DNA from 3 places in the Faecalimonas umbilicata genome. Region 1 is predicted to be linked to each of the others. Evidence: predicted binding sites of a transcription regulator. Region 1 holds the regulator's gene; each other region holds the start of a gene.

Region 1 (6,607 bases):
TCTATACTGGAGAAGATGGCACTGAAATGCGAGAGCTGATCCACGATTTTTCGGGACCGGGTATTATACAGGGAATGCATAACACTGACGAGTCAATCACAAGCTTTGCGAGAAGTTGCATGAACTATGCGCTGGATACAAAGCAGGATCTCTGGTTTGCTACAAAAGATACCATTTCAAAAAAATATGATCATACGTTCAAAGACATTTTTCAGGAAATTTATGATACAGAATATCAGGAAAAATTTCAGGAAGCAGGTATTACATATTTCTACACGTTGATTGATGATGCTGTGGCACGTGTGATGAAATCGGAAGGAGGATTTATCTGGGCATGCAAAAATTATGATGGTGATGTGATGAGTGACATGGTATCTTCCGCATTTGGATCTCTTGCCATGATGACTTCCGTGCTGGTATCTCCGGATGGTTACTATGAGTATGAGGCGGCACATGGGACAGTACAGCGCCACTACTATAAACACCTAAAAGGAGAAGAAACTTCTACAAACTCGGTAGCTACTATCTTTGCATGGACAGGTGCGTTGAAAAAGAGAGGAGAACTGGATGGCAATAAAGAACTGACAGCATTTGCAGAAAAGCTGGAGCAGGCGACGCTCGATACGATCGAGTCTGGAAAGATGACGAAGGATCTTGCGATGATCACATCGATTCCGAATCCAGTCGTGCTGAATAGCGAAGCGTTTATTAAAGAAATCGCGGAGAAACTTTCTCAATACAGTGAGAAATAGAGAAGTAGATACAGTTTTATAAAAAATGGAACGATTGCAAGAAAAAGGTATGTTGCAATCGTTCCGTTTGTCTGTTTATGAATCGTTTCCGAAAGAGCGGAGTGTAAGCATGATGGATGGCACACCAGACGACTATTTATTCCGCGAGGGATTCCCATTGTTCATAAAGATCCCATAGTTTTGTGTCAATTTCGGCTTTTTCATTTGTGATGTCCATTAGCTTTTTTGAGTTCATTGCATACTCTGGTTTTGCAAGCTCTTCATCGAGTTTAGCGGAAGCCTCTTCCAGTTTTTGAATTTTCTCTTCTAATTTTTTAAGATCATTCTGCCGTTTCCGCTCTTTTGCCTGAAGTTCCTTTTGCGCCTGCCAGTCTAATTTCGATTCAGATGCTGTTTCTTCAGAGGAAGCATCTGTTTGCGCAGCAGATTCGGTGTAGGCGGCAGTAAGCTCTTCCTTTTTTTCTAGATAATAATCATAGTTTCCGATGTAGTTCACAAAACTTTGGTTAACGAGATCCAGAATCCTTGTGGCAGTTTGGTTGATGAAATAACGGTCATGCGAAACATACAGAACCGTTCCAGTGTAGTTGTTAAGCGCTTGTTCTAAGATTTCTTTTGAGGCAATATCCAAGTGGTTTGTCGGCTCGTCAAGAATCAAAAAATTAGCTTCCGACAACATCAGCTTCGCGAGAGACACCCGTCCTCTTTCCCCACCACTGAGATCGCCGATCCGTTTAAAGACATCCTCTCCCGTAAAGAGAAATGCGGCAAGAGTGTTACGGATCTCGGTATTTGTCAGTGACGGATAGTCGTCAGAAATCTCTTCGAAAATAGTCTTTTCCATGTGCAGAACATGATGTTCCTGATCATAATAACCGATATGGACATTGGAACCAAGTGTAAAGGTTCCGTGATCTGCAGGAATCACTTCGTTTAAAATTTTTAGTAAGGTTGTCTTGCCGGTTCCATTATCCCCGATGACCGCAACATGCTCTCCACGCTTGATTTCAAAGTTGATATTTTGAAAGAGCGTGTGTGTGCCAAAAGATTTTCCTAACCCTTCTACACGAAGAACATCATTTCCGCTGACGACGGTCGGTTCTAAATGAAGCTTCAATTCGGCATGATGTTCCAATGGCTTTTCAATCCGATCCATTTTCTCAAGCATTTTTTCGCGGCTTTCTGCACGGCGGATCGATTTTTCGCGATTGAAAGAACGAAGTTTTCGAATTACTTCTTCTTGATGGCGGATTTCCTGTTGTTGATTCAGATATTCTTTTAACTTCGCTTCCCGGATCAGTTTCTTTTTCTCGGCAAATTCAGAATAATTGCCGTTGAACATCATAATCTCGCCAAATTCAATTTCAATGACTTTTGTTACAACGCGGTTGATGAAATAGCGGTCGTGGGAGACTAAAAGTACGGCACCTGGATAATTTGAGAGGTAAGTCTCAAGCCATGCGATAGAATTCAGATCTAAGTGGTTCGTAGGCTCATCAAGAAGTAAAATATCAGGTTTGGTAAGAAGCAGTTTTCCTAGAGCTACTCGGGTTTTTTGACCTCCGGAGAGGTTGTCCACACATTTGTCAAACTCTGTCTCTGCAAATCCAAGACCTTTTAATACGCCGATAATCTCGCTTTTGTAGGCATATCCATCTGCCCGCTCAAAGGCTGCACTTAATTTGTGATAGGTATGCAAAAGCTGCTCAAGTCCTTCCCCGCTTTTTTTCTGCATTTCTTCTTCTAAGCGGCGAAGTTGTGTCTCCATCTGAATCAGGTCGGCTTTTGCGCTTTCTACTTCCTGATAGATCGTGTTGCCGGACAATAGCGCTTGATGCTGCGCAAGATATCCGATGGTCTTCCCTTTGGCAAGGATGATTTCTCCATCATCAGCGGGAATCTCTCGCATGATCATTTTTAAGATGGTTGATTTCCCGGCACCATTTAAACCAACTAACGCCGCTTTTTCGTGTTCTTCTATATGAAAAGAGCCATTTTTGACAATCACTTGCTCCAAAAAGGCTTTTTTTAGATTATGGCATGCTAAAACCATGTTGTTTCCTCCTAAATCAATTGTTGAGTTGTTATTTCCATGCTGAAAAAATGTGACCATTTCCCCAGAATCTTCCTTTACTCTCTTTTCAATTATAGCGGATATCAAAGAAAATACAACTAAAAAGAAATGAAAAGTTTGACTTTACTAGAACAATTTTATATAATAAGATGTAATAAACAATGGGGATGGTGAACATTTGTGACAGAAAGACAGATTTCTCAGGCGGTCATCAGACGTTTGCCAAGATACTATCGGTATTTAGGCGAACTTCTGGAAAATGGAGTGGAACGCATTTCCTCAAATGACCTGAGCAAGAAAATGAAAGTGACCGCTTCCCAGATTCGTCAAGATCTGAATAATTTTGGTGGATTTGGCCAGCAGGGCTATGGATACAACGTGAAATATTTATACACAGAGATTGGTAAGATCTTAGGGCTCGATAAGACACATAATATTGTGATCATCGGTGCAGGAAATCTCGGACAGGCGCTTGCAAATTATGCGGCATTTGAAAGAAGCGGGTTTTTGCTGAAAGGAATTTTTGATATTAATCCAACATTAAAAGGAATGACGATTCGCGATGTTCCGATTCGAATGATGGAAGAACTTCCGGAGTTTGTACAAAACAATGACATTGAGATTGCAGCACTTACGATTCCGAAGACGAAAGCAGTGGAAGTGGCAGAACTTCTTGTAGACAACGGAGTAAGGGCGATTTGGAACTTTGCACATACTGATCTAAATCTTCCAAAGAATGTTATTGTGGAAAATGTACATCTTTCAGAAAGCTTAATGCGTTTATCTTACAATGTAAATCGCTATAATTACTTTAATGCAAAGGAATAAGAAACGATGATCATTGGAGTTGGAACCGATATGATAGAAATAGAACGTGTAAGGAAAGCGTGTGGAAAGCAGGCTTTTTTTACGCGTTGTTTTTCCGTGCGGGAACAGGAGATGATTCGCGGGCAGATGGACAAAGCAGCAGGCAATTTTGCAGTCAAAGAGGCTGTGGCGAAAGTATTTGGAACCGGATTTTCAGGATTTCGTCCTGGAGATATCGAGGTATTGCGGGATGAGAGAGGCAAACCTTATGTGAATCTTTTGCGAGGGGCAAAGGAGGCGGCAGTATCTGCCGGTATTGTAAAAATACATGTTTCCATTACGAATACTGATTGTTATGCTGTTGCATTTGCAGTGGGAGAGGGGGAATAATATGAGATATCTGCCGACTGGAGCGCAGATGAAACAGGGAGACCAAAAGACGATCACAGAGATGGGCATGCCGTCGATGGTTCTGATGGAGCGGGCGGCACTTTCTGTTGTGGAGATGATGGAGTCTGAGCAACTAGATTTAAAAAAGGTGCTCGTTGTCTGTGGTTCCGGAAATAATGGAGGAGATGGTTTTGCTGTCGCAAGACTTTTGCATCTAAAAGGATATGCTGTGGATGTCTGGTTTGTCGGGAAGGAATCTTCTATGACAGAGGAGACAAGGCTTCAGAAACAGATCGCGGTCCACTATGGAGTACCTGTAAAAGAACGGGTAGGAGAAGATTGTTATACGGTGATCGTGGATGCAATTTTTGGAATTGGATTATCAAGACAGGTTTCCGGGACATATTATAATGTGATTGAAAACTTAAATCAGATGGATGCCATAAAAGTCGCTGTAGACATTCCATCGGGACTTTCGGCAGATACCGGAGATGTACTGGGAATTGCATTCGCAGCAGATTTTACAGTCACATTTGCATTTCAAAAGATTGGGATGTTGTTTGGTATGGCGCGCAAGCTTGTCGGAAAGCTTGTGACGGCCTCCATTGGAATTGAACCTTCTGTATATGATGAGAGGGGAGATGTGTGCTATACTTACGATAGGACGGATTTGAAAAATCTGCTTCCTGCGCGTGATCCGGATGCTCACAAGGGTAACTACGGGAAAGTGCTTTTGATCGTGGGAAGTCCGGGAATGGCAGGTGCTGCTTACTTTAGTGCAAAGGCGGCATATCTGACAGGTGCCGGACTTGTACAGATTTATACAGCAAAAGAGAATCAGTCGAACTTGCAGCAACTGCTTCCGGAGGCGATCATTACCACATATGAAAGGTATGAGGAAGAAAAGCTAAAGGAACTGCTGGAATGGGCGGATGTTGTTGGAATCGGTTCAGGACTTTCGATGAGTGAGACCGCACAGCACCTTCTTTCAACTACCGTTCGCTGTGTAAAAAAGCCGTGCATGATCGATGCGGATGGATTGAACATTTTGTCAAAAGACAGGGCACTTTTTGAGAAATTGACACCGGATTGTATATTGACTCCCCACATGAAAGAAATGGCAGGGCTATGCGGGCATTCCGTGAAGGAATTAAAAGAAGAACGTTTTCGGTATTTTCAGGAATTTCTCGGATCGATTCCGTCTGTCTGTGTGATGAAAGATGCACGAACACTTGTAGGAAGAGATGGACGGCCAGTATATGTGAATACTTCCGGCAATCAGTCGATGGCAAAAGGGGGAGCCGGTGATGTCCTTGGCGGCATGATCACGGGGTTACTTGCACAGAAAATAGAGCCGTATGAAGCGGGAACACTCGGGGTGTTTTTGCATGGTTTGGCGGGAGATGCTGCACAGAAGAAAAAAGGCAGTTATAGTGTTCTGGCAAGTGATATTCTTGATGGGATTGCAGAAGTGCTGACCGCGGAAAGCACAGAGATGATTTTGCGTGAAAAGTGTTAAAAGAACAGAATAAAAAGTAGTAAGGGGCAGATAAATGAAAACTTATAGCAGAGTGTATGCAAAGATAGATCTAGATGCAGTAGCATGGAATATGGAACAGATGAAAAAAAATCTCAAAGAAGGAACTGAGATGGTTGCTGTGATCAAAACAGACGGATATGGGCATGGAGCTGTGCAGGTTGCATCGATGCTGGAATCATATGATTATGTGTGGGGATATGCCGTGGCAACATTAGATGAGGCGGTTGTGCTCCGTGCGGCAGAGATTCAAAAGCCGATTTTGGTGTTGGGATGTATTTTCCCAGATCAATATTGGGAGATGTTGAAATATGAAATCCGTATGAATGTTTATACAAAAGAGATGGCAGAGGCGATTTCAGCTCTGGCGGTCGAAAAAGGGGAGCAGGCATATGTACATATCAAACTGGATACCGGGATGGCGAGACTTGGATTTTCTGCCGAAGAAAGCAGTATTGAAGAAATCAAGGAGATTGCAGAACTTCCGAATTTAGTGCTGGAGGGAGTTTTTACCCATTTCGCTAAAGCGGACGAAGAAGATAAGACGTTTACAATGATGCAATTGGAAAAGTTTGAGTGGATGACACAGAGACTGGAAGAAGAAGGGGTTATTTTCCCGTATGTTCATGCGTCAAACAGTGCAGGAATTATAGATGTTCGCAGGGCTGATTATAATCTGGTACGCGCCGGGATCGCAATTTATGGGCTCTATCCTTCGGAGGAAGTCGATAAGGAAAAGGTACAGTTAAAACCGGCATTGTCTTTGAAAAGCCATATTGCATTTGTAAAAGACATCCCGGCAGGGACGCCGGTAAGCTATGGTGGTGATTTTGTGTCAGAGCATCAGATGCGGATTGCGACCATTCCGATCGGATATGGTGATGGGTATCCGAGAAGCCTTTCGGATACCGGATACGTGTTGATTCGCGGTAAAAAAGCTCCAATTATCGGAAGAATCTGCATGGATCAGTTCATGGTGGACGTATCAGATATCCCAGAGGTGAAATTTGGGGATAAGGTGACGTTGATCGGAAGAGATCAGGAGGA
Region 2 (6,607 bases), 150 kb from region 1:
AATTACTCAGAAGGGAAGCTATCATTTTATGGATGTAGATTGCCATCGTTCGTTTTCCTGCCAGAATCACAATGCGTTTTTGACAATGATGGATGGAGCGTTATCCGGAAAGACAGGATTTACCGGGAAGGCGGGGTATTGCTATGTCGGCGCGCTTGAAAGCCGGGGAAGAACATTTGTGGTTGCCTTGCTTGGATGCGGATGGCCGAACAATAAAGGATATAAATGGGCAGATACCAAGCGATTGATGACATATGGGATGGAAAATTATGAGCTACGGGAGGCATTTGCCGGGAAAGAACCCCTCCGTGATGTAACTGTGAAGGCGGGAATTCCTACCAGCGGAAATCTTTTTGAGAAAGCACATGTTCCGGTAAAGATTGAGAAGATTCAAAACAGTCCGGTGGAAGTTCTTTTGCACCGAGAAGAAGAAATTGAAACTGTTGTAGAATTGCAGGAAGAAGTGCAAGCGCCGATTGAAAGATATGAGAAGCTTGGAACGGTTCGCTATATTCTGGACGGGGAAGTACTTCAGCAATACCCGATCGTAGCCCAGGAGAACGTCGAAAAAATAAATTTTCGATGGATCTTTCAAAAAATCAGCGGATACTATTTTTTGAATGAAGACGGAAGATTGTAAAAAAGAAAGAAGACTGAAAGAGGGCACCTAAGATCAGCAAAAAAGATCTTAGGTGCCCTTTGACTATGGCAACCTGCTGTGCTTAGCTCCGGCAGGAATCTATGATAGTTAGATTTCCCTTGTGTATACTTTGAGCCATTCGTTTTCTTCCTCTGTCATATAAGGAGAAAGTGTCTCGTATACAAATTTGTGATAGCTGTTCAGATAATTGCGTTCGTCTTTATTCAGATCTTCCGGTACGATCGCATCTAAGTCAATCGGAACGACTGTAACATTTTCCAGTCCCATGAATTGGCCAAATTCATTTTTTTCACCTTTGCGCACAACGAGTTCATTTTCCAGACGGATTCCGTGGGAATCTTCAATGTAGATTCCAGGTTCATCGGTGATGACCATACCCTCCTCGAGCACTGCTGGTGGCAGGCCTGAAGGGGATAGCTGCCAACGGAAAGAAGCAGGTCCTTCGTGAATGTTTAGAAGGTAACCGACTCCATGTCCGGTGCCACACTTGTAGTCAATATTCAGAGACCACATAGGTTCTCTTGCGAGGATATCAAGGTTCACACCCCGGCAGCCATATAGAAATCTTGCTCTTGCGAGGTTCATCATACCGCGGGCAACAGCTGTAAAGTGTGTCTTCAGTTCGTCGCTGACCGGTCCAAGAGCAACTGTACGAGTCAAGTCTGTGGTACCTTCATAATAATTTCCGCCGGTATCTGCAAGGAGGAAGTGCTCCGGTTTCAATTCATAATCAGATTCCGGAGTAGCGCTGTAATGCATCATGGCAGCATGTTCTTTGTATGCGACGATCGGAGAAAAACTTGGACTGATAAATCCCGCCTGCTGGCTGCGGAACTCTTCTAGTTTGTCAGAGGCGCTGCGCTCTGTGATCGGCATCTTTCCTACATTTTTCTTAAGCCAATACATAAATTTTGTGAAAGCAACCCCGTCTTTGATATGGCTTGCGCGGATATTTTTCAATTCTGTCTCATTTTTGATTGCCTTAAATGCTGTTGTTGGATTTGGCTTCTCCACTTTTTCTGTTGCGTCAGGGAGATTTTTATAGATCGCATAATTGATCCGGGAAGGATCTAAAAGCACATGAGAAGTTTCATCTAACGTCTTTACAAATGTGTAGATTTCTTCATAAGGATGTAAGATGACAGAAAGCCCGTTCCAGCTATCTAAAATTTCCTGATTTAATTTGGATTCGTTGATAAACAGATGTACGTCCTCCATCGTGATCACAGCATAGCTCAGCACAAGAGGAGTATACATAACATCTCCGCCTCGAATATTGAGCAGCCATGCGATATCGTCAAGAGAAGAAAGAATATGGACTGTCGTGTCAGCTTCTTGCATTTTTTCACGGAGACGTTCCAGTTTGGAGGCGGTACTTTCTCCTGCGTATGCAAGATCCAATAAAAATGCCGGAGCATTTGAAAGAGCCGGGCGATCTTCCCAGATATAGGAAATCAGATCTTCGTCATAGGAAATGGAGACTGCTTTTTCTTTTAATACTTCTTCATAATTCTGACCTTCGGAAGCGCCGATGACTTTTCCGTCAAATCCGAGCACTCCGTGATCTGGAAGAACCGATTCCAAATATTCTTCTTTTGTAGGGACATCAGGTTCTGCCATACGGAAAAGTCTGATTCCACTTCCTTCTAATTGTTTTTCTGCCTGAATGAAATAGCGTCCATCTGTCCAGAGACCTGCATCATCTTTTGTGATGATCACTGTTCCGGCAGAACCGGTAAATCCGGAGATAAACGCTCTGGCTTTAAAATGTTCTCCTACATATTCGCTTTGATGATTGTCAGCGGATGGGATAATATAGGCATCCATCTTTCTCTCTTCCATGAGTTTTCTGAGTTTTGCAATTCTGTCTGTTACACTCATTTCTATTTCCTCCTTAGATACATTTTATAATGTGCGGGAACAAAAAGATGTCCCCGTTTCATGCCTTTTCTATTGTATCATAATCGTGAGTGGAATCAAACAAAATATACAAAAACAAAGAAAGAAGAAGTGAAAAAATCAGCATGATGGAAGAGGATATTTTGAGGGAGGACGTCTCAGTTGAATATGTGAAAAAAATATCAAAAAGCAATTGCTATTTTTTAAGCAGTATTATATAATATAATAGGCAGAAAATTTGGCTAAACTTTATGAAATTTTAGAAATTGGAGGGCTAAAAGATATGAGTTACGAAACAACAGAGAACCGCGCAAGCGAAAGAATTGCCGCTTTGCTTGACGAGGGAAGTTTTGTTGAAATCGGTGCTGCTGTTAAAGCGAGAACGACTGATTTCAACATGCAGACAAAAGAAACTCCGGGAGACGGTGTTGTGACTGGATACGGGGTGATTGATGGGAACCTCGTGTATGTATACAGCCAGAATGCCTCTGTATTGCAGGGGGCGATCGGTGAGATGCATGCAAAGAAGATCGCCGCAATCTATGATCTTGCGATGAAGATGGGAGCTCCGGTAATCGGTCTTGTAGATTGTGCGGGACTTCGACTTCAGGAAGCAACGGATGCGCTCCATGCATTTGGAACTCTGTATATGAAACAGACACTGGCATCGGGTGTAATTCCACAGATCACAGCAATTTTCGGAACATGTGGGGGAGGACTTGCAGTGATCCCTTCTCTGACAGACTTTACGTTTATGGAGAAAGAACATGCAAAATTATTTGTGAATTCTCCAAATGCACTGGAAGGAAATGTTATTACAAAGTGTGATACATCTTCTGCAAAATTCCAGAGTGAGGAAGCGGGTCTGGTAGATGGAACCGGAACAGAAGAGGAAATCTTAGAAGAAATCCGTTCGCTTGTATGTCTTTTGCCGGCAAATAATGAAGACGATAACTCTTATGACGAATGTACAGATGATCTGAATCGTCTCTGTGATGCGATCGAAAATGCAGCGGAAGATACAGCAGTCGTGCTCTCCACTCTTTCAGATAATCATGTATTTTTTGAGACAAAAAGAGACTATGCAAAAGAAATGGTAACAGGATTTATCCGTCTCAACGGTGTGACGATCGGTGCAGTGGCAAACCGCTGCAAGGTCTATGATGAAGATGGAAATGTGGAAGCAGAATTTGACGGTGGCTTAAGTGTACGTGGATGTAGAAAAGCAGCAGATTTTGTAAATTTCTGTGACGCATTCAATATTCCGGTATTGTCTCTTACTAATGTAGAAGGATATCATGCAACAATGTGTTCGGAGAGAAATATTGCCTCTTCTGTGGCAAAGCTTACATATGCGTTTGCAAATGCGACTGTACCGAAAGTGAATGTCATCATCGGAAAAGCATACGGAAGTGCCTATATAACAATGAACAGCAAGGCGTTGGGAGCAGATTTGGTATATGCATGGCCACAGGCAGAGATTGGAATGATGGATGCGAATCTTGCTGCCAAGATCATGTATGCAGAAGAGAGTGCAGAAGTGATCCGACAGAAGGCGGCAGAATATGAAGCGATGCAGACAAGTCCTTTGGCTGCGGCAGGAAGAGGATATGTAGATGCGGTGATCGATCCGAAAGATACAAGAAAATATCTGGTCGGTGCATTTGAAATGTTATTTACAAAGAGAGAAGATCGCCCGGCAAAAAAACATGGAACAGTGTAGAGAGGTGAAGCAAAGTGAAAAAAAGAATCAGCTTATTAATCGGTGCATTGGCTCTGACACTTAGTTTTACCGGATGTGGAAGTAAGAAAGAACTGGAATATGATGAAACACAGCTTACATATGTGACACAGTTTATCATTGCAAATTTTGAAGTGATGGATGAGGAAGCATTTGATAATTATCGGCAGGCATCGGAATATCAGATCAATAAGATCATGTCTGAAGCGAATGCGCCAATTGAACCAGAAGTGCTTATTTCTATGATGGATGCCTGGGAAGCGGCAGAAAAAGAATGTGGAGAATATGTAGAACATGGCGAATATCAGTTTGAAGGTTCGGATTCTGGTGTAGTTGTGTCTACAGAGGCAGTGTATGAGGAGCGGGAAGCAACGCTGGAATTTAAGTTTGACGAGAATCTCAATATAGAATCACTTGATATTGCGGCAGATTATACAACCGGAGAAATTTTAAAGAAAGCCGGAATGAATACCATTCTTGGAATGGGAACTGTATTTCTTGTTCTGATCTTCCTTGCGTTTGTAATCTCACTTTTGAAATATATACCAATGCTTCAGGAAAAGTTTACAAAGAAGACAGAAAAAAACAAAACACCGGTAAAAGAAGTGCCAAAGGCGGAAGTTCCTGTAGTGGAAGAAGAGTTAACCGATGATGAAGAACTTGTGGCCGTAATTACAGCGGCGATTGCAGCGGCAGATGAAAGTGTGTCTGACGGATTTGTGGTAAGATCGATCCGCAGAAGAAAATCAAATAAATGGAATTAATTCAGGAGGAATTTGAAGATGAAAAGTTATACAATTACAGTAAATGGAAATGTATATGATGTGACAGTAGAGGAGAAAGCAGCAGGAGCAGCACCAGCGGCACCGGTACAGAAGAAAGCTCCAGTGGCACCAAAGGCAGCCCCGGCACCGAAGAAAGCAGCAGGGACAGGAAATGTCAAAGTGACAGCAGGTGCGGCAGGAAAAGTATTTAAATTAGAGGCAGCTGTCGGACAGCAGGTAGAAAAAGGAGCACCGATCGTTGTGATCGAGGCGATGAAAATGGAAATCCCGGTTGTAGCTCCGGAGGCGGGAACCGTAGCCAGCATTGATGTAGCAGTAGGTGATGCAGTGGAATCAGGAGCAGTACTGGCTACATTGAATTAATGATGTCCCGGACACAGACTGGAGGTTAAAATATGGAATACATTATGACTACATTGGATAACCTCATGCACCAGACGGCTTTTTTCAATCTTACAGTTGGAAATTACGTCATGATTGCGGTAGCATGCGTGTTTTTATACCTGGCGATTGCCAAAGGATTTGAGCCGCTTCTTTTGGTTCCGATCGCGTTTGGTATGCTGTTGGTAAATATTTACCCAGATATTATGTTATCCATTGAGGATTCTTCAAATGGAGTCGGAGGACTTCTTCACTATTTCTACTTGCTTGATGAGTGGGCAATCTTACCGTCACTGATTTTCCTCGGTGTCGGAGCAATGACCGATTTTGGACCATTGATTGCGAATCCGAAGAGTTTCCTCCTTGGAGCGGCAGCACAGTTCGGTATTTTTGCCGCTTATTTAGGGGCGATGGCAATGGGATTCAGTGATAAGGCAGCAGCAGCGATCTCTATTATCGGAGGAGCTGACGGACCTACATCGATCTTCCTTGCAGGAAAACTGCAGCAGACAGCAATTTTAGGACCGATTGCGGTAGCGGCATATTCTTATATGTCACTGGTTCCGATCATCCAGCCGCCGATCATGAAGCTTCTCACAACGGAAGAAGAAAGAAAAATCAAGATGGAACAGCTTCGTCCGGTATCTAAACTGGAGAGAATTCTATTCCCGATCATCATTACGATCGTCGTATCGCTGATCCTTCCAACAACAGCGCCGTTAGTCGGCATGCTGATGCTCGGTAACTTATTCAAAGAGTGTGGAGTTGTAAGACAGCTTACAGATACGGCATCGAATGCATTGATGTATATTGTTGTGATCCTGCTTGGAACTTCTGTCGGTGCAACGACAAGTGCAGAAGCATTTTTAAACTGGGATACGATCAAGATTGTTGTGCTTGGACTGGTAGCGTTTGCGTTTGGAACAGCTGCAGGTGTATTGTTCGGTAAACTGATGTGCAAGGTGACTGGAGGAAAAGTAAATCCGCTGATTGGTTCTGCCGGAGTATCTGCAGTGCCTATGGCAGCCAGAGTATCACAGAAAGTCGGGGCAGAGGCAGATCCTACAAACTTCCTGTTGATGCATGCAATGGGACCAAATGTCGCCGGAGTCATCGGTACGGCTGTTGCAGCAGGTACCT
Region 3 (6,607 bases), 920 kb from region 1:
TGGCAGTTTTAGGAAAATTGTTGACGATTATAGCTGAGAACTGTAAGATGAAATCTCATAGTGTTTAAAAAAAGGGGAAAGAGAGGCTGATGCTGATTTTTCCCTTTTTTAGAATAGAAAACTCTTGTAGAAACAGATGTTTTCGTATGTTTTTACGGGAGTTTTTTATTTTAGAAAACTAGATTTTCAAAATATCTTATGATAAAATTTCCCATAATAAAAGGAAGCAGTAAGAAAGTACGAAGTAAAATAACGGAAGAAGAACGATGGGATAATAGAGGAGACAATGGAAATGGGAAAACGAATATTAATTACAGGCGGAACGGTTTTTGTAAGTAAATTTGCAGCAGAATATTTTGTAAAACGAGGGTATGAGGTATCTGTGCTGAACCGGGGATCGAGGCCGCAGGTCTCAGGAGTTGAGTGGATCTGTGCAGACCGGAATCAGCTGAATGGAGTGCTGCAGGGGAAAAATTTTGATCATGTGTTGGATATTACTGCATATACGAAGGAAGATGTGAAAAATCTTCTTGCGGAGTTGAAGGGATTTTCCACTTATATCCTGATCAGTTCCAGTGCGGTATACCCTGAGACATTGCCGCAGCCTTTTTCAGAGGAGCAGCCGGTAGGATACAATTCTATCTGGAGAAAATATGGAAGTGATAAAATTGAGGCGGAGGAGTATTTGATGGAGAAAGTGCCGGATGCCTATGTGATCCGTCCTCCATATCTGTATGGGTCGATGAACGATGTTTACCGGGAAGCCTTTGTATTTGATTGTGCATTGCAGCACAGAAAATTTTATATGCCGGGGGATGGAAGCCAGAAGCTTCAATTTTTCCATGTGGAGGATTTGTGCAGATTGATGGAAGCTATTCTTGAGAAAAGACCAGAAGAGCATATTTTTAATGTGGGAAATGAGGCAATAGATATTCGTACCTTTGTGGAGCTGTGTTATCAGGCAGCAGGAGAACCATTGAGAGTGCGGCTTATAGGGGATCAGTTTTGCCAGACAGATTATTTTTGCTTTCCGGCATATGAGTATGTGCTGGATGTCAAAAAGCAGAAGGAACTACTGCCGGATGTGAAAGATTTCTATGAAGGATTGCGAGAGGCATTTGCGTGGTATTGTGAAAACAAAGAAGAGGTAGAGAGAAGAGAGTATATAGAATATATTGAAAACGAGATGAGAGGATAAACAAAAGCTTTCTTTTCTTAACCCGTTATGTTAGAATCAGCAAAAAGAAGAATGCGGTGAGAAGAGATGAAACTGATCAAACTTTGGGAAGCAGACTTCAGAAGGAGTGAATCTTCCGGAAGGATTTGTACCGGATACTGTATACCTTCTGGAAACGGAGGGAGAATACGTTGGAATTTTCAATTTACGGCATCGCTTGACGGAGGGACTCATTCATGGAGCTGGTCATATCGGTTATGGGATTTCTCCAAAGTACCGGGGAAAAGGATATGCAGCCAAAGGTCTGGAAATGCTGTTGGAAATTGCAAGAAAAATCGTGCCTGAGGAGGAAATCTATCTTTCGGTACATAAAGATAATCTGGCTTCCCTGAACGTGCAGAAGAAAAATGGAGCTTATATTCATCCTGAGAATGAAGCAGAATATTTTACGCGGATTCCGTTGAAGAGATAGAGGCTACCGGAAATTTATGGTACATCTGATGCAGAAACAGTACAAAATTGAGATCCTGCTCGATTATGAGCAAAAAAGAATTACAAAACTTCAGGAACTGACGCTAGAATGGTGAATATAGAAGTAACCTGAAAAGTAAATTTTTCAAATATAAGAAAACTGGAGAAGAAAAAGATGTAGTTTTAAAATTCTTTCTCCATGAATTTCCGAGAGAGGAGATTTATGGACAAAGAAGGGAAAGGCTACATCTTTTCCTTGTTTTGAGATGGGCTGCTATGCGTTTTCTATTTTGCTTATGACCTCATTTACATCGAAGGTCATCGTTCCGTCTTCCAGCACAAAGAGTGGGACTCCAACGCCACCCTTTTCCTTTACTGCATCAAACATTGGATTGGTATCACGGATTTTTAAGAAGCGTTTGAGATTGCCGATGCTGTCAGAAAATTCAAGAAAGAGATAGCGAATCCCTTTTGCATCAAGCAGCGCTTTTGCATCTACACAGTCTTTACAAGTGTCTGTTCCATAAATGACAAGTTTCAATTTGTTTCCTCCTGCTAGTATTTGAGATTGTCTTGAACGGCAAAAGTTTGCCATACAAAGGTTTACTGTTTCTATATCAGTATAGCATAATCTGGAAAAGGAATTACTCATTTTGTGAGAAAATTTATATAGTATGGGTTGGTCTTGCTGGGGAAAAGTGGAAGAGTTCGAATTATTTTTAACAATAAAAAAACGCTTGTGAAAACTAATTTGCTTTTTGCGTGTGAAATGCACAAGAAAAAGATAGAGAAAACAATCATTTTCGTCAAAATATAAGAAAAACAATGATAGTTAAAAAAATATCAATTTTTCTATTGACATTTTTTTAACGAGAAAATATACTAGGGGATGTAGAAAAGAATTTACTTAACTCATTTACAGGAGGAAAAATTGGTATGGCAAAGAAAAAAGAAGTAGTACCAGCAATTATTGACAGTGTAGAAGCTCTTACAGCAAAAATGGAAGCAATGCGTGAAGCACAGAGAGAATTTGCTACATTTACACAAGAGCAGGTAGATAAAATCTTTTTTGAAGCAGCTTTGGCAGCAAATAAAATGCGTATCCCATTAGCAAAAATGGCAGTAGAAGAAACTGGAATGGGAATCGTTGAAGATAAAGTAATTAAAAATCACTATGCAGCAGAATATATTTACAATGCATATAAAGATACAAAAACATGTGGTGTGATTGAGGAAGATAAAGCATTCGGAATCAAGAAGATCGCAGAGCCAATCGGTCTTGTTGCAGCGGTTATTCCGACAACAAACCCAACATCTACAGCAATCTTTAAGACATTGATTTCCTTAAAGACAAGAAATGCAATCATCATCAGCCCACATCCACGTGCAAAAGCAGCTACGATCGCAGCAGCAAAAGTAGTTTTAGATGCAGCTGTAAAGGCAGGAGCACCGGAAGGAATCATCGGATGGATCGATGTACCATCACTGGAGCTTACAAATGAAGTTATGAAAAATGCAGACATCATCCTTGCAACAGGTGGTCCTGGAATGGTAAAAGCAGCTTACTCTTCAGGAAAGCCGGCACTCGGAGTTGGAGCTGGTAACACACCGGTTATCATCGATGACACAGCAGATGTGAAGCTCGCAGTAAACTCTATCATTCATTCAAAGACATTTGATAATGGTATGATCTGTGCTTCAGAGCAGTCTGTGACAGTTCTGGAAAAAGTATATAAAGAAGTGAAAGAAGAATTTGCATACAGAGGATGCTATTTCCTCAAAAAAGATGAGATTGAAAAAGTTCGTAAGACAATCATCATCAACGGTGCATTAAATGCAAAAATTGTAGGACAGTCTGCTCACACAATCGCAGCATTGGCAGGAGTGGATGTTCCGGAAGATACAAAGATTCTGATCGGTGAAGTAGAATCTGTAGATATCTCAGAAGAATTTGCACACGAGAAATTATCTCCGGTACTTGCAATGTACAAAGCAAAGACATTTGACGAAGCGATCGCAAAGGCAGAGCAGTTAGTAGCTGACGGTGGATATGGACATACAGCTTCCATTTATGTACACCCTGCAGAGACAGAGAAGCTTGCAAAACATGCAGCAGCTATGAAGACATGCCGTATCCTTGTCAACACACCTTCTTCTCAAGGTGGAATCGGTGATCTTTACAACTTCAAATTAGCTCCGTCTCTTACATTGGGATGTGGTTCTTGGGGAGGAAACTCTGTATCTGAGAACGTAGGAGTAAAACATTTGATCAACGTGAAGACAGTTGCCGAGAGGAGAGAAAACATGCTTTGGTTCAGAGTTCCTGAAAAAGTTTATTTCAAAAAAGGATGTATGCCGGTTGCTCTTGATGAACTGGGAACAGTGATGGGCAAAAAGAAAGCATTCATCGTAACAGACAGCTTCTTATACCACAATGGATATGTAAAAGGTATTGAAGAAAAATTAGATGAAATGGGAATCCAGCACACATGCTTCTATGAAGTAGCTCCAGACCCGACACTGGAATGTGCAAAAGCAGGTGCAGCAGCAATGACAGCATTCCAGCCAGATGTGATCATCGCTCTTGGTGGTGGATCAGCAATGGATGCCGGAAAGATTATGTGGGTAATGTACGAACATCCAGAAGCAGACTTCCTTGATATGGCAATGCGTTTCATGGATATCCGTAAGAGAGTATATACATTCCCGAAAATGGGAGAGAAGGCTTACTTCGTTGCAATCCCGACATCTTCAGGAACAGGTTCTGAGGTGACACCATTTGCAGTTATCACAGATGAAAAGACTGGAGTAAAATATCCATTAGCAGACTACGAATTATTACCGAAGATGGCGATCATCGATGCTGATAATATGATGAGCCAGCCAAAAGGACTGACAAGTGCTTCCGGTATTGATGCACTTACACATGCATTAGAGGCATATGCATCTATCATGGCAACAGACTATACAGATGGTCTTGCATTAAAAGCAATGAAAAATATCTTCAAATATTTACCATCTGCTTACGAAAACGGAGCAAACGATCCGATCGCAAGAGAGAAAATGGCAGATGCTTCCTGCATGGCAGGTATGGCATTCGCAAATGCATTCTTAGGAGTATGTCACTCAATGGCACACAAATTAGGAGCATTCCACCACTTACCACACGGTGTTGCAAATGCGTTACTGATCAACGAAGTAATGAAATTCAATGCAACAGACGTGCCTACAAAGATGGGAACATTCTCTCAGTATCAGTATCCACACGCATTAGAAAGATATGCAGAATGCGCTAGATTCGTTGGCGTTGTAGGAAAAGACGACAAAGAAACATTTGAAAAATTCCTTGAGAAGATCGATGAATTAAAAGCAGCAGTTGGAATCAAAAAGACGATCAAAGAATACGGAGTAGATGAAAAATACTTCCTGGATACATTAGATGAAATGGTAGAACAGGCATTTGATGATCAGTGTACAGGTGCAAACCCAAGATATCCACTGATGAAAGAAATCAAAGAAATGTACTTAAGAGTTTACTACGGAAACTAATTTCAGGAAAGATAGTAGTAGCTACCTAGTTAGGGAAAAAGAAGACGTAAGGCTGAAAAGGGCATTAGAAAAAGACAGGAGGACTGACGAAAGTCAGTGTCTTCTGTCTTTTTTGTGATTATTGCTGTTCAGCTTTCATGGCGTGATATCCAATCCAAACAGTCCAAACATATGCCAATGTTTTTGGGATCATCAACATTCCAATGATAGGCACAAGATCGGCAAATAATACAACAGGCAAATAAAACCCAAAGCTAATGACGATTGTCAGCCACATATTTTTGAATAGTTTATCGTTTTGCTCTCTAGAACTTTTATAAAATAGATAAATAATAATAAGACCCATAATTGTGAAAGGAATATTTCTATAAATTCCCCACGATAATGGAGATGCTGAACTTGTCCAGGCATTCTGTGGAAACAGACACAGGACAATTCTAGCTATTGCCATACCATATACGAATATAGTATAGATATTTTTCACTTTTACATGGTATCTGATTCGCCAAATATAATATAGAATGATATAAAATACGGTCATTGTGATAGAGGTAATAAATTTACCTGTTCCCAATGCAACTGTGAAGTTATCTAATCCTGTTGTACATAATGCAACTGCTCTCGGAACCAGGTGAAATGCATCTCCGAATCCTAATACAACTGCCATAATTCCAAAGAGGCGGTACTGCTTATTCCCATGACTTTTAGCAATCATAAGAATTCCCAATGTAACGACCCCTATAAGATAACATGCGTCAAATACTGTTTCAACTATTGCCTGCATAAAATAACCTCCTAATGTTTTTGTGAATAATAGTGTTTTCAACCTGACTGATGAAGCCTCATTTTCAAAATGAACAGCGTTCATGTTGCTATTTTAATTAATTTAGTTTGCTTTGTCAATACCTAAAACAGATAGATAAAGTGAATAAGTATATAAAAAATATTGATTTGACTGGAAAATTAAAGAAATATATTATCTTATATAGAGCATTGTATTAATTTATACATGTACCGATACCTATCCATATTCATTTTTTCTTGGAAAAGATGTAACATCTGTAAAAGATTTGAAAGGGAAAAATGTAAATGGAGTAGATAGTGATTCAGGGTTAATCAAAGAACCAGTGGATAAAGGAGATTTGATTGATGAATCTTTTGCAGTGAAGGCAGCGGAAGAAACAAAATAGGAAATCAGAATACCGGGAGTTCACAGTTCGTGGATTCTCGGTTATTTCTATAAATAAAACAGTAGCTTTTTTCGAGAGATTGAGATAAGTAGAGAATGAAAGAAAGAGGGAGGAACGATATTGAGTCAGAAAGAACATGGAAAGAAACAGGTAAAAAAAGCAGTCTGTGGTATCTGTGCGTCCGGCTGCCCAATGGATGTCTATGTAGAAGATGGAAAGA

The links. The regulator Rex, encoded in region 1, represses fermentation and respiration genes when NADH is low (regulators of the CRP and FNR family bind a similar motif). The targets are predictions, from matches to a motif close to ATTGTTAANTANTTAACAAT.
Region 2: the regulator Rex is predicted to act here: its motif matches at 2,728-2,747, upstream of ACGG81_RS08400 (acyl-CoA carboxylase subunit beta).
Region 3: the regulator Rex is predicted to act here: its motif matches at 2,477-2,496, upstream of adhE (bifunctional acetaldehyde-CoA/alcohol dehydrogenase).

What each region holds. Positions count from the first base shown of each region.
Region 1 covers NZ_AP031411.1:1,615,584-1,622,190, reverse strand. The annotation lists gene ACGG81_RS07730 (NADP-dependent isocitrate dehydrogenase) at 1-752, shown strand, start outside; gene ACGG81_RS07725 (ABC-F family ATP-binding cassette domain-containing protein) at 889-2,805, opposite strand; gene ACGG81_RS07720 (redox-sensing transcriptional repressor Rex) at 3,007-3,654, shown strand; gene acpS (holo-ACP synthase) at 3,661-4,023, shown strand; gene ACGG81_RS07710 (NAD(P)H-hydrate dehydratase) at 4,025-5,542, shown strand; gene alr (alanine racemase) at 5,577-6,607, shown strand, end outside.
Region 2 covers NZ_AP031411.1:1,763,080-1,769,686, reverse strand. The annotation lists gene ACGG81_RS08410 (D-alanyl-D-alanine carboxypeptidase family protein) at 1-640, shown strand, start outside; gene ACGG81_RS08405 (aminopeptidase P family protein) at 749-2,542, opposite strand; gene ACGG81_RS08400 (acyl-CoA carboxylase subunit beta) at 2,844-4,283, shown strand; gene ACGG81_RS08395 (OadG family transporter subunit) at 4,298-5,065, shown strand; gene ACGG81_RS08390 (biotin/lipoyl-containing protein) at 5,084-5,449, shown strand; gene ACGG81_RS08385 (sodium ion-translocating decarboxylase subunit beta) at 5,482-6,607, shown strand, end outside.
Region 3 covers NZ_AP031411.1:2,537,015-2,543,621, reverse strand. The annotation lists gene ACGG81_RS12200 (hypothetical protein) at 1-12, shown strand, start outside; gene ACGG81_RS12195 (NAD-dependent epimerase/dehydratase family protein) at 293-1,198, shown strand; gene ACGG81_RS12190 (GNAT family N-acetyltransferase) at 1,305-1,649, shown strand; gene ACGG81_RS12185 (glutaredoxin domain-containing protein) at 1,923-2,189, opposite strand; gene adhE (bifunctional acetaldehyde-CoA/alcohol dehydrogenase) at 2,585-5,197, shown strand; gene ACGG81_RS12175 (hypothetical protein) at 5,316-5,981, opposite strand; gene ACGG81_RS12170 (molybdopterin-dependent oxidoreductase) at 6,508-6,607, shown strand, end outside.